2 linked regions of the Candidatus Minimicrobia sp. QA0096 genome follow. The protein of the gene in region 1 binds, or shares a complex with, the protein of each later gene. Links are inferred from orthologs where the notes say so. Each region holds a gene or a part of one and is shown in the gene's direction. Other genes may lie near its edges.

What was found.
Region 2: the proteins of tsaD (region 1) and tsaE are in contact, whole or in part, in a crystal structure (PDB 6N9A), measured with the Thermotoga maritima proteins. The link is inferred for Candidatus Minimicrobia sp. QA0096 from one-to-one orthologs. Residues at the interface, in WP_004082750.1 of Thermotoga maritima: Cys10, Asp11, Arg49, His50, Leu82, Gly84, Gly135, Gly136, Glu154, Thr155, Leu156, Asp157, Asp158, Ser159, Glu162, Asp165, Lys166, Arg169, Leu170, Tyr175, Lys213, Thr214, Leu217, Tyr218, Gln221, Arg222, Asn324; in WP_004082108.1 of Thermotoga maritima: Leu37, Gly38, Lys46, Lys57, Val59, Lys60, Ser61, Thr63, Phe64, Thr65, Leu66, Met67, Val69, Pro71, Tyr82, Arg83, Leu84, Asp86, Asp88, Phe89, Asp93, Ile128, Asp130, Glu131, Arg134.

The regions. Positions count from the first base shown.
Region 1 is NZ_OZ017288.1:533,670-540,572, reverse strand. Bases 2,486-5,448 are described here. They hold tsaD (tRNA (adenosine(37)-N6)-threonylcarbamoyltransferase complex transferase subunit TsaD), read left to right. Parts: upstream 2,486-3,413; coding sequence 3,414-4,484; downstream 4,485-5,448. Other genes in these bases: AACH20_RS02880 (lipid II:glycine glycyltransferase FemX), read left to right, coding at 4,503-5,429; AACH20_RS02890 (UDP-N-acetylmuramoyl-L-alanyl-D-glutamate--2,6-diaminopimelate ligase), read right to left, coding at 2,486-3,381. In the rest of the region: AACH20_RS02900 (hypothetical protein), read right to left, coding at 1-721; AACH20_RS02895 (UDP-N-acetylmuramoyl-tripeptide--D-alanyl-D-alanine ligase), read left to right, coding at 810-2,099; more of AACH20_RS02890, read right to left, coding at 2,056-2,485; AACH20_RS02875 (valine--tRNA ligase), read left to right, coding at 5,592-6,903.
Region 2 is NZ_OZ017288.1:380,782-387,463, reverse strand. What follows is about bases 3,941-6,682. They hold tsaE (tRNA (adenosine(37)-N6)-threonylcarbamoyltransferase complex ATPase subunit type 1 TsaE), read left to right. Parts: upstream 3,941-4,953; coding sequence 4,954-5,412; downstream 5,413-6,682. Other genes in these bases: rny (ribonuclease Y), read left to right, coding at 5,937-6,682; AACH20_RS02055 (tRNA threonylcarbamoyladenosine biosynthesis protein TsaB), read left to right, coding at 5,409-5,783; AACH20_RS02065 (GspE/PulE family protein), read right to left, coding at 3,941-4,893. Outside these bases: AACH20_RS02085 (hypothetical protein), read right to left, coding at 1-209; AACH20_RS02080 (PilN domain-containing protein), read right to left, coding at 206-781; type IV pilus assembly protein PilM, read right to left, coding at 774-1,826; AACH20_RS02070 (type II secretion system F family protein), read right to left, coding at 1,884-3,110; more of AACH20_RS02065, read right to left, coding at 3,115-3,940. UniProt on the Escherichia coli protein: Required for the formation of a threonylcarbamoyl group on adenosine at position 37 (t(6)A37) in tRNAs that read codons beginning with adenine.

The DNA.
Region 1 (6,903 bases):
TAGCACGGTAGTCCATGCAATACTTATCATTATTAGCCTTACGTGCTGCGGTTTTCGTTGATTTTATATCAAAACCAAATACATATATATTACCGTCTCTTACATATTCAACCAAAATATCAGTCCCAGCAAGGTCGCCTTCAACGCTAGATGTATAAACAGCTTGTACTCCCTCAACCTCATTTAGGGCCATCTCAGCGGCGATTTCATGGCGCATACCATTAATTACATAATTTAAAAATCTATGCGCATTTTTAACCTCTTTATCACTATAATCAAGATGATTCATAGCATTTTCAATATCCGATATAAGCTCTGACTTACGAGTGTATTGTCCTTCGCTGATAATAGTCCGCAGAATTTTATTAAAGGCTACGACCGTCTCTTTTTCTTTTATCTTATTATTACGTTCATAAAATGCCCCGTTCCTATAAGACTCGAGATTCTCCTCCGATCGAATCCAATAAGGCATGATCTGTATCAACTCCAGCACTCTATCTTTCGGCATTTTGTCTGTGTCGCTTCTTTCTCTTAAAGTATCATCCGCCACACCTGACGCGACATATCTATCCACTAATCGATATGAACTTTCCGGATTAAAATCTCTGGTTGCAGCTCGCCCTATTCCTAATACAATTTCACGCAGTCTTTCTTGGTATTCGGAAGATTCAACAATCCCCCAAGCAATCTCAGCTACTCCTGATTCTCTAGCAATCTCCATACAATGGTTGCTATAATACCATAAAATCATTAAAGAGGCAACCTCACACCCTTCTCCCTACTGTTCCTCAATCTGTTATAATAACTCCATGCAATTATTCAAACATCTCTTAGAAACAATTCTCGGCTCTTATGTAAAAAAATATCTTAAATCTCATCCTGACACTAAACTAATTGCTGTAGTCGGCAGCGTTGGTAAAACTAGCGTAAAATCAGCAACCGCCACTGTTCTATCAGAAAAATTCACCGTGCGCCATAGTCGTGGCAATTTGAACACAACCTTAAGTGCGCCGCTGGAAATCTTAGGCGTAGACGGGCCAAAAAACGCCAAATCTCCCCTAGCCTGGCTAAAAGTCTTCTCCGCAGCACACGCCAGCATAAAAAACCCCGAATCTCCAGATATAATTATTCAAGAATGTGGTATTGATTGCCCTGGTGAAATGGCTACTTTTATGCGCTATATCCAGCCCGACATTGCCATAATTACCTCTGTTGCACCTGAACATATGGAGTTTTTCAAAAATATGGATACGGTAGCTCATGAGGAACTGTCCATTAGCCAGGTCGCTAAAAAAACCATCTTCAACCTTCACGATATCGATGAAAAATATCATAATCTCATAGTTGGAAATCGCGTAAGTTACGGCGATGGATCCGCTGATGTTTTCCTGGAAATTAAAAAGACTACAGATACTGGCTGTATTGTCAATTTAAGACACTCCGAAAAAACTTCTCAGGATATAAATATTTCTGTATTGGGCAAACACAACATCCGCTCAATCACTGGCGCGGCGGCGGCGGGATTGGCTTGCGGAATGAATATTGAAGAAGTTGCATCGGCTTTAACAAAAATCAGACCAGTTTCAGGCAGAATGAATATTTTACGTGGCATACGCGGTTGCACATTACTGGACGACACTTACAACGCCAGCCCTATTGCCATGGAAAATTCGCTAAAAACACTCTATTCCATCTCCGCCGATCACAAGATTGCCGTATTGGGAGATATGAATGAACTGGGCGAAACATCCGAATCGGAGCATAAAAAAATCGGTGAAATTTGCGACCCTAAACAGCTAGAATCGCTCATCACTGTCGGTAAAATGGCTAAGAAACACCTCGCGCCAATCGCTGAAAAAAATGGCTGTAAAGTAATTTCTTTTGACACGGCGCTTGAAGCTGGAGAATTCCTGAAAAATAGCGACATTAAAGATACGACAATTCTATTCAAAGGCTCACAGGGCGGCATTTACCTTGAAGACGCCGTGAAAGAATTGCTGCTCGACCCAAGCGATGTAGAAAAATTAGTTCGCCAATCACAAAGCTGGAAACAGATTAAAGCGAAATTTTACGACTCTTTTTCTCAATCTCAGAAATAATTTCCTGAACGACTTTCTTGTCGTTCCACGGAATTCGCTTGCCATTCACAATTCGGTACTGCTCATGACCCATACCCGTAATCAGAACCGTATCGCCACGAACAGCCGACCTCAGAGCTTGATAAATCGCCTGTTTTCGATCAGCAATTTCCGTCATTTTATGAGCCTTTTTCGTTCGCTCAATTCCCTGACGAATCATTGCCCGAATTTCATCTGGATTTTCGTTATAGCTTTCCTCGTCAGTTAGAAAAATCCTATCTGCCAAATTAGCCGCCAGCTCGCCCATAATCGGTCGCTTTGTCTTATCTCTGTCACCACACGCACCAAACACCAAAGTTAATCGCCCCTTGGTAATTTTATGAGTGGTTTTTAGCAATTTTTCCAACGCGTCTGGCGTGTGAGCATAATCCACAATAATATCAATTCCAATCTTATTTTCTACTCGCTCGAATCGTCCAGGAATCGCTTCCAAATTCGCCACGCCCTCTTGGATATCTTCCAACTTTATCCCCAACAAATATGCCAACGACACCGCAGCCGACATATTCATCACGTTAAATTCGCCAGGCAAATTAGTCGCCAACTCCAAATGAGTTTGATGATCAATCAGCAGACTCGCCTCTGTTCCCTTTTTATATAACTTAACGTGCGTCAAGTGAGCTTCAGCTTCCGGATTCGTTCCGTAAGTCATTTTCTCGCCAGAAGCCGTAAACTTATCAAAATATTCAAACCACTCGTCATCGCGATTCAGCACGATATATTTCGGTTTTTTCTCAAACAACTTAGCCTTAGCCGCCGCGTAAGCTTCCATCGTCTTGTGATAATCCAAATGGTCTTGAGTCAAATTAGTCATCACCGCCGCTTCAATTGGCACGCCGTCAAACTTATGCTGTGATAAAGCGTGACTTGTTGCCTCTAAAATCACATATTCCACGCCTTCACGCTGAGCTGTCTGGAAAAAGCTGAATAGCCTCGCTACAGTCGGAACTGTCGCATTCAAATCATTTATCTTTTCCTTGCCAGCAATTTCAATCACCGCCGTCGTAAATAATGCAGTCTTAAAACCAGCTTCTTTCAAGATCTCATTGATATAACAAGCAGTCGTAGTTTTCCCGTTCGTCCCTGTTACTGCAATAATTCTCAAGCCACGAGCTGGATTGCCATATCTTAGGCTAATCATCTTCGTGCGCGCAACTCTATAGGCGTTTTCGGTTTTTTCCAAAGCTCCTTGAGGTAGCGTTTTTCTAGCAATTTTTACCAACTCGTTTTTCATAATACCCATTTTACCACTTATATTTGCTATAATAAAAGCAAATGAGGATTTTGGGAATTGAATCCAGTTGCGACGAAACAGCGGCGTCAATCGTTGAAGATGGCGAACGCTTGCTTTCAAATGTCGTCAATTCTCAAATTGATATTCATGCAGAATACGGCGGAGTTATTCCAGAAATTGCCGCGCGTAGTCATTTGGAAGTTGTAAATCCCGTCATTAAAAAAGCTTTGTCTGACGCAAATTGTACTTGGGATGATATTGACGCCATCGCCGTTACTTACGCGCCGGGGCTTATTGGCTCGCTATTAATCGGCACTCTCGCCGCTAGAACTCTCGCTATTATCCATAATAAGCCGCTCTTTAAGATTCATCACGTAGAAGCTCACGTGTACGCCAATTTTATCAATAAGCAATCCGACAATTTATCTCTAACATTGCCGAAACAGCAGCCGTCATTCCCTATGCTTTCGTTGATCGTTTCAGGCGGGCATTCACAACTTGTCCTATTTAAAAATCACGGAGATTATCAGCTCATAGGTCAAACTCAAGACGACGCGGTTGGCGAAGCGTTTGATAAAGTTGCTAAAATCATCGGTTTGCCGTATCCTGGCGGCCCAGCCATCGCCAAAGCCGCCGAACTTGGCGATCCGCACACGTTCCATTTACCTATTGCCAAATTATCCGGCGAATACGATTTCTCCTTCTCTGGGCTTAAGACAGCCGTTTTGAGAGCCGTTCAGCACGAAGTCGGTAAAGACTTCACTTTTCCCTCCCATGAGCTTCCAGCGCTCGTAGATGACGAATTACGACGTAATATGGCGGCAAGTTTCCAGTATACAGCCATAAAAACGCTCGTAAATAAAACCAAGAAGGCGTTTGACAATTTCCAGCCAGCCTCCGTTGTGATCGCTGGCGGAGTCGCAGCTAACCAAGAGTTGCGTCGTCAATTACGTGAAGCCCTGCCAATTGACATCGAATACGCCCCTATCCAACTCTGTACAGATAACGCCGCGATGATTGCTACCCTTGGTTATTTCAGATCTCAAATTGACGAGCCTACAGATCCATACGATCTGGAAGTTCAGCCAAGTTTATCAATGACAGCAATATAACGTTGTGAGGATTACAACATGAATCAACATTTTCTACAATCATCAGCCTGGGAAAAATTTCAACAATCGCTCGGTCGAAAAGTCTTTCACAACAGAGGTGAAGGATGGGAATATTTCGCAATATTAGAGCGCGGCACAGGCAATTCTCGCTTATATTGCCCCTTCGGTCCAACCGCTATTAACGAAGAAGTATTACGATTGGCGCTAAAAGACCTAGCAGAGCTCGGTAAAAAACTTGGCGTAACTTTCCTTAGAATCGGACCAATTAAACCTACCTTTTCTAAGGTGTTATCTGATGAGAATTGGAAAAAAGCCACTTACGTTCATTTACAGCCAGAACATACGCACATTATCAATCTCCAGCAGCCAGAGGAAGAAATCATAGCAAACATGGCGCAACCTGTAAGGAATTGTTATAGGAATTATCACAAAAAAGGCGTAACTATTCATCAATCTCAAAACCCAGACGATATTAAATATTTCTTAGAATTGATACACGAAGTTGCCAAAAGAACCGGCATGTCGCCGCACCCAGATTCATATTTTCATAAGCAAGCTGGTTCTCTACTTCCATCCAAAGATGCTTCTTTTTGGTACGCAACATATGACAATAAAGTAATTGCTACTGCCCTATTTTTCGACTCAAAAACAACTCGAATTTATGCACATGCGGCAGCAAATTCTACGCCAGAATATCGCAAGCTTAACGCTGGAACTGCCCTGCTCACCGAAGCGATAATCGATGCAAAACATTGTCAAATGGAGAAAGTCGATTTATACGGAATTGCTCCTGAAAACGCACCAAAAAATCACCCATGGGCTGGCTTTACAAAGTTTAAGCGATCGTTCGGCGGCGAAGATATCTATTCTGGGTCAACCTGGGAACTTCCCCTAAAGCCACTTCAATATTGGCTATATCGAGCGTATCAAACGATTAGAAAATAACCTTAATTTCATCCATCGCACCGCATAAATTTGTGATATAATTAAGATGTAATATAAACATGTGGAGAAATTAGAGGATTACATATTTAAGGGCTTTTGCACGTGAAAAGCTACTTTGTTTTCTTTTGTATTTTTTCACATGAAAAAACCATGGAATAACTTATGCAGCTAGCTAAACAATACATACCAAACGATTACGAACCAAACATTTACGCCCTATGGGAAACCAGCGGCGCATTAGAACCAACAGGGGTAGGCAAGCCATATTCAATCATTATGCCGCCACCTAACGCGAACGGTAACCTTCACATTGGGCACGCACTCGATATGAATCTGAAGGATATTCTGATTCGCTATCACCGAATGAAGGGTGACGACGCCGTATTTATTCCAGGCGCCGACCATGCTGGGTTTGAAACTTGGGTTGTGTATGAAAGAGAATTAACAAAGCAAGGGAAGAGTCGCTTCGATTTTTCACGTGACCAATTGTATAGTCAAGTTTGGAATTTTGTACAAGAAAAACGCGGCAATATGGAGCTGCAATTGCGCGCGTTAGGTGTTAGTGCGTCATGGAAGCATTTGACATTCACTCTGGACGACAAAGTTATCAACACCGTATACGACACATTTAAGAAAATGTGGGATGACAATTTGGTTTACAGAGGTGAGCGAATTGTCAATTATTGTACCGAACACCAAACCAGCTTTGCCGACATCGAGGTAGAACATAAGAATGAGAAAGGGAAGTTGTGGAAAATAGCTTACCCGACATTAGATAAAATTGGCGAAATTATCATTGCTACTACGCGCCCAGAAACTATGCTTGGCGACGTCGCTGTGGCAGTTCATCCAGATGATGAGCGATACAAAAAATTGATTGGAACTCGCATTTTACTGCCGATTGTCGATAAGGAAATTCCTATCATCGCGGACGAATACGTCGACATGAGCTATGGTACCGGTGCGGTTAAGATTACGCCAGCGCACGACCCGAACGACTTTGAAATTGCAAAACGTCATGATTTACCTATAGAGTCAATTATCAGCCCAGAAGGGAAGATGATAAACGTGCCAGCGCAGTTCTTAGGATTAACACCAGTAGAAGCTCGCGCTCGAGTTTTGGAGGCACTGGAGGCACTGGAGCTACGCCGCGGTGAGACTGAAATTGAACACGCCGTTGGACATTGTTATAAGTGTGGCAGCGTAATTGAGCCAATGATTAAAGAGCAGTGGTTTATTAAAACACAATCACTCGCACAGCCAGCAATTGATGCACTCAAAAAAGAAGAAATCACTTTTTATCCAGCATCCAAGCGCAAAGAGCTTATCGCATATTTTGAGCAATTGAAAGACTGGAATATTTCACGACAGATTCCATGGGGAATACCAATTCCTGCGTTTGTAAATGAAAACGACCCTAAGGATTGGATATTCGACACTCGCACCAACGAACAGAGTATTGTTGTAAATGGCA
Region 2 (6,682 bases), 150 kb from region 1 along the record:
TTGCGGTCGAGCTGAGATTTTGACGCTAGCAAACTTTGTATTTTTGCATCAACTGCAATTGCTTCTGTTTGCATTTTTCCAACTTCTTCTGATGTTTTACTTAAGAATGAATAGGCGAAAATAACTAGTCCCACCATTGCTGATAATATTATGAGCAATAGTAACGACAGGACAATTCGCGCAATACTGGCATTTAGAACTTTTTTCATTGTTTTAAGACCTCTGGCTTTGGTGTAACGCTAATTGTTATAGTGATTGGATAATCCGCAGGCTTGTCTGACGATTGGCTTCCATCGCTATAAACAACAGTCTCCAAGTGAACGTCACTAAATATTTCTGACTTTTCTAAGCTGGTTTTTATTCGAATAGCGTCATCCTTATTTTTTCCAAGAGCTGTTAATGACAATGGTTTATCTAACGCTGAAGTGTCTAGCGTCAGAGAGTCCAAAACCATACCTGATGGGATGTACTGTGCAATTTTTGGGATAATTGTAGAGTAATGAGCCTCGTTGCTAATTATCGCCTTAGCCGAGTCGAGGTCTTTCTTAAACTCGCTAACTTCTTTTTGTGTCGATTGGTATTGAGCAAGCTTAGCGTTTCCTTCGTCGATGTTGGCTTGAGCTGAGGTGCGGCTATTTTCTAAGAATAGATAAAATCCGCCAATAGTTAAGAATAGTAAACCTGCAAATATCAATGATATGATACAGTACCGCCTTAAGATGACATTTACTCGCCCGGCGCTGATTTGCTTTTTTTCTTGAGGAGGGAGGAGGTTAATCATAAATATCCTCCTGCTTGATTAAGGCTAGTCCCGCGACTGGTGATAGCTGGGAGCGAAGCTGTTTTGCCGGCTGCTCTAGTCCATCGAAATTCAGCATTTGCCACGGACTTGCCACGCGTGCTGGCATTAATAACTCGTTTGTGAAAAAATCACCAATTCCTGGTAAATTACCGCCGCCGCCGACTATGAGAATTTGCTCGATTTTTTTCTCATCAGGGAAGCGGTCTGTGTAATATCGCATAACGCGCTTAACTTCATTGGTCATTTTTTCCAAACTTGGGTGCAAGGCTCCTGCGATTCTGGCTTGCCTTGGGCCGGGATTTAATCCGTTTAATACCTTAAATTGATGAGCTGTTTCAATTGGTACGTTCATTTTTTTAGCTAAATTTAAGGTGAGTGAATAGCCGCCAACATTTAAGCCGCCCGTCACACGTATATCGGAATCTAGAATTGCAATATCTGTAGTTGATGTGCCTATATCGACAATAATAGTAGGAAGTATTCCTTCTTCTGTGCGCTTCAGAAGTCTAGCGATTGCGCTGATGTTCGGCTCAATTATTGCAACTTCCAGACCACATTGTTTTGTGGCGTCTAACATGCTGTCGATCATTTTCTTCGGTGCAGCACACATTAGCACACTAAGCTCATCTTTCGTACGATTGATGATTCGATAGTCCAAATAAAGAGAATCTAACGGAGCTGGAATGTATTGTTCGGCTTCCAAATTTACCGCACTGCGAATATTGCTTTCTTCTTTCACAGGTAAGCTGAATGTCCGCGAAAATGTTCGGTTGGTCGGTATGCCTAGCGCCACGCGGTTGCTATTAATTTGTCCTACGACGTTTTTCTTCAATAACGTTTTGATATTCTGCGCTAAATATTCAGTGTTGTCTGTAGAATTTCCGTCGCTTTTTTGAGAATCAAGGTTAATCGATCCATATCCATGAACCAGCATCCGATTTCTATCAATCGACATTACTTTTATGCTTGTTCGGCTGATATCTAGGCCGATAATTGGTTTTTTTCTATAAAATATGCTCGACACGTTATTATTTTCCCACCTATATATCGGTATTATAACATAAGCTTTTTTGAAAAACCATTATTCCTTAACTTGACCTGCCATACTTGTAATTGGGCCCATAACACTAACCGCCACTAGGGCAATAACAACACCCATAGCAACGATCATTACTGGCTCAATGATAGAACTAACGCCGTCAATCGCAGTGTCAACTTCTTCCTCATAAAAGTCGGCAACTTTAATCAGAACTTTGTCTGTTTGTCCGGTTTCTTCACCAACGGACAACATCTGTGCTACGATTGGCGGATATAAATCATCTCGTTCGGCAATAATTTTTGACAAGACTTCACCGTTTTGGACTCGCTTGGTGGCTTCTTTTAGGGACTTTTCGTAAGCGACATTTCCGACGGCACGCGAAGTTACGTCCAGCGCTTCAAGCACAGCCACGCCCGCACCGATAAGGGCGGAGAAGGTTCGAGTAAAGCGAGCGATTGCCACCTTCTTAACAATTGGACCGACAGCTGGAACTTTGATGATGATATTGTGAAATTTGACGCGACCTTTTGGGGTTTTAATGTAGCGAATCAATAGCCAAATGCTTCCGACAAATATTGGAATGATTATATACCAAAACGACACTACGAAATCGCTAATTCCGAGCATAATCTCAGTAAGAAGTGGCAATTTGGCGTCAGGTCCGCCCATGTCTTTAATGGTTTTACCGATAACTGGAATAATGAAAATCATCAGGATAAAGAAGGCAATAATCGTAATAATTAAAAGTACGATCGGATATGTCATGGCGCCTTTAATTTTTTTCTTCATGGATGAGTTTTTTTCTTGTTGTAAAGCTAGACGTTTTAAGATATCGTCCAAAATACCTCCAGTTTCACCCGCAGCAACCATATTCACGTAAATATCATTGAAGGTTTCTGGGTGTTTGCTCAGGGCATCCGCGAAAGACATACCACCTTCAATGTCTTTAATAACAGCGTTGATCGTGTCTCGGAAATTGGCGCTTTCGGCGTGTTTTGCCATAGAGTTAAGGGAGCGAAGAATAGGAACGCCGGCTGAAACCATGGCGCTTAATTGACGAGTAAACATCACCAATTCTTCAGTCTTGGCACCTTTCTTTTTCTTGCCGAAAGAAAAACTAAGCTCTTTTTTTGCGCCTTTTTCTTCAATTTTTATTAATTGTCCGCGTGACCTCAAATTGTTAATGGCAGATAGTTTGTCGGCCGCTTCAATCGTTGAAGAGACGGTCTCTTTCTTTTTATTGACAAGCAAATATTCAAAAATTGGCATAATGTTACTCCCTTGTTGCCCTCAAAACTTCGTCCACGGTGGTGATCCCGCGCAGTGATTTAATAAGTCCGTCCATCTGCATTGTCACCATGCCTTCGGAAATCGCTTGATCTTGAATATCGTTGCTGGTGGCGTTGGCGGTAATCATTTTTTGGATAGGGATGGAGATACCAAGAACCTCGTAAATGCCAACGCGACCCTTGAATCCATTATGTCCACACTTATCGCAGCCTTCTGGGTTCGGCCTCCATAATCGTTCAATTCCTGAATCGGTTGACCCCATAGGCGTGTCGCCGCCAATTTTATCCTCAAAAGCCTGTTCTTCGAGATTGTGAATTTTTTTAATCGACTCGGTGTTTATCTTAAACATCTCGGTGATATACTTTATTTCTTCTTCGTTTGGAGTGTATTCTTGGCGACAATTCATACACAGGCGCCTAACTAGGCGCTGTCCAATCACCGCCTTCACGGTTGAAGCGATCAAGAATGGCTCAATTCCCATATCCAGCAGACGCGGCAAACATGTTGCGGCGTTATTTGTGTGTAGAGTGGAGAATACCAGGTGTCCAGTTAGCGCCGCTTGAACACCAAGGTTTGCGGTTTCGCCGTCGCGAATTTCTCCGACCATGATGATATTTGGGTCTTGGCGAAGTAGCGCCCTTAGCCCTGAAGCGAAAGTCATCCCAGCTTTGGCGTTGGTCTGGGTTTGATTGACCCCTGGGATTTTATATTCTACTGGGTCTTCAATTGTGGAAATATTGACATCTGGAGTATTAAGCTCCGACAAGACGCTAAACAAACTGGTCGATTTTCCCGATCCAGTCGGTCCAGTCACCAGAATCATTCCGTTCGGCTGAGCCATTGCGTCTTTTACGGTTGCGAGCGACAGACCCCAATAGCCAAGCTGATCCAGTTTAACAGCCTGGTTCGATTCGTCCAAAATACGCATAACTACTTTTTCGCCGTCAGCGATTGGCAATGTCGAAACACGAAGCGCGTATTGTTTTCCTGAAACTTTTATCTTAAATCGGCCGTCCTGTGGTACGCGGCGTTCGTCAATTTTCAGATTGGAGAGAATTTTAATGCGGCTCACTAAAGCGCCGTGAACGTTTCGTGGCAATTTGTTAACTTCCTTCAAAACACCGTCAATTCGATAACGAACCTGAACGTAATCTTCGCGTGGCTCAATGTGAATGTCAGAAGCGTTGGATTTTATGGCATATTCCAGTAGTAAATTAACAGTTTGGGCAATTGGTGAATTTTCCGCAAAATCGTCTTGACTAACATTTTGGTCTTCGGCAGACGCGTCTTTTTGCACCGCAATAACTTCGTCAAGCTCGGCGTTAATATTGCCGCGATAATTTTCCAAACAGTCTAAAATGTTGCTTTTTGTCGCTAGGAAAACCTTAGTGTTGTAGCCAATTTCTTTTTGGATGAAGTTCAGCGCCTGTACGTCATCTGGGTCTTCCATCGCAAGCGACAGGCTGTCGTCCTCGTTTTTCTCAAAAAGCACAACATTATACTGGCGTGCGATATGTTCGGGAATTCGTTTCAATATATCTTCGGGAATATCCTTTGGCTCAATTCGCACGAAAGGTACACCGATATAATCGCCGATCAACTTTGTCAAATCTTCCTCAGAAATGACTTTTTGTTCAATAGCGGTTTCTTGCAATGTTTGCTTTGACCGTTCAGCTATCAATTTCAAATCAGCAAGCTGCGGCTCATCAACAACCCCACCTTGTTCCAGAATGCTCTCAATTGTCTGGTCTGAAACACGCATAACTCTTATGGTTATTGTACTATCATCGCCAAAAAAAAGCTAGCATAGTATAATAAAAGAGTGAATATTTCTGGTGAAGAGAAAATGCGAGAATTGGGCGCGGCAATTGGCCGGGCTGTTTCTGGTGGGGAGGTTCTGGAATTGGTCGGTGATATTGGCGCGGGGAAAACCACGTTGACGAAGGGAATTGCGCAAGCTTTAGAGATCAACGAGCCGGTTCAGAGTCCAACATTCACAATTTCGCGCGTGTACGATTCGCCTCGCGGTCTGAGTTTGGCGCATTACGATTTTTATAGATTGGGAAATGCTGGAATTATGAGCGAAGAGATTCGTGAAGTGGCGGATTCTAATTCGGTTGTTGTAGTTGAATGGGCTGGTGCTGTCGATGATGCATTGCCGAGCGATCGGTTGGTGATAAAAATTACTGCGATCAGCGAAGAAGGGCGACTTGTGGAATTTTATCCTGGCGGCAAAAAATCTGATGAACTTTTGGGAAAAATAAAGGAGAATATGGCGTGATAATTTTATTGGACACTTCAACATCAACATGTTTTTTGACAATAGTCAATGGAGAAAATCGTCAGGATTTTGAATGGGAAGCTGAGCGAACGTTGGCGCGGAATTTGTTGAAATTTTTGGAAGAAAAGACTGGCGATTTGCATCTGATAAGCGGCATTGGCGTGATGAAAGGACCAGGAAGTTTTACGGGACTGAGAATTGGTTTGACGGTTGTGAATACCTTGGCGGACAGCTTGAATATCCCTATTGTTAGTGCGATGGGTGACAATTGGCGTGATTTGGCTTTGGGTAAATTGCATTCTGGCGAGAATGAAAAAATTGTTATGCCAGAGTACGGTGCTGCTGCGAATATCACTGCGCCGCGAAAATAATTTTTATCGCCCAAACCGTCAAAACCGTGTATAATTAAATTACGGCGGTTTGTGATTTTTGATTCGCCGAATTAGATAGTTTGAAGTTGATTGGCTGTTGATATTTTTCCTTGAGGCGAACACTCAGGGGCGGCTGATCGGAAAGGAATGATAATGATAGAAGTAATTATTGCTGCGGCTGTTGGAGCTGGCGCGGGTGCTGCTGGTCTTGTTGGATATCAGAGAACTCGCCAAATTAACGGTAAAAATCAGATTGAGCGAGATCTGGCAGATGCGAAAACTAAGGCGAGCGACATCGTCCTTAAGGCTAAGGATGAGGCGCTTAAGATTGAAAATGAACGTCGCAAGGAGTGGCAAAAGACCGAAAATCGTTTGGCGGATCGCGAGAAGACCCTGGATAATAAGCTGGAAGAGCTTGATCGACGAGCAGAAAAATTGCGCGCGCATGAGGATGAAGTTGATAATCTTAAAAATGAAATTCGTGACATCCGCTCCAGACAGCAAGAGAAATTGGAAAAAATCGCTGGATTGAAGAAAAAAGACGCTGCTGACAAGTTAATGCAGATGACTGAGCGTGACATTAAGCAAGACTTGGTCGGTTTGGTGTCGAAACTACAACATGATGCAATGGATGACGCTGAAGAACGGGCGCAAATGATTTTGGTGACTGCAATGGAACGAATGAGCAGTGAAGTTACCGCTGAGCGCACGGTGACTGCAGTCAAACTGACTGATGACGAGATGAAGGGTCGAATTATTGGCAAGGAAGGGCGTAATATTCAGGCGCTCCAGCGCGAAACTGGCGTCGATATTTTAGTTGACGACACACCTGGCATGATTATTTTGTCGAGTTTTGATCCTGTTCGTCGACAAGTGGCTCGTCTTAGTCTTGAGATGCT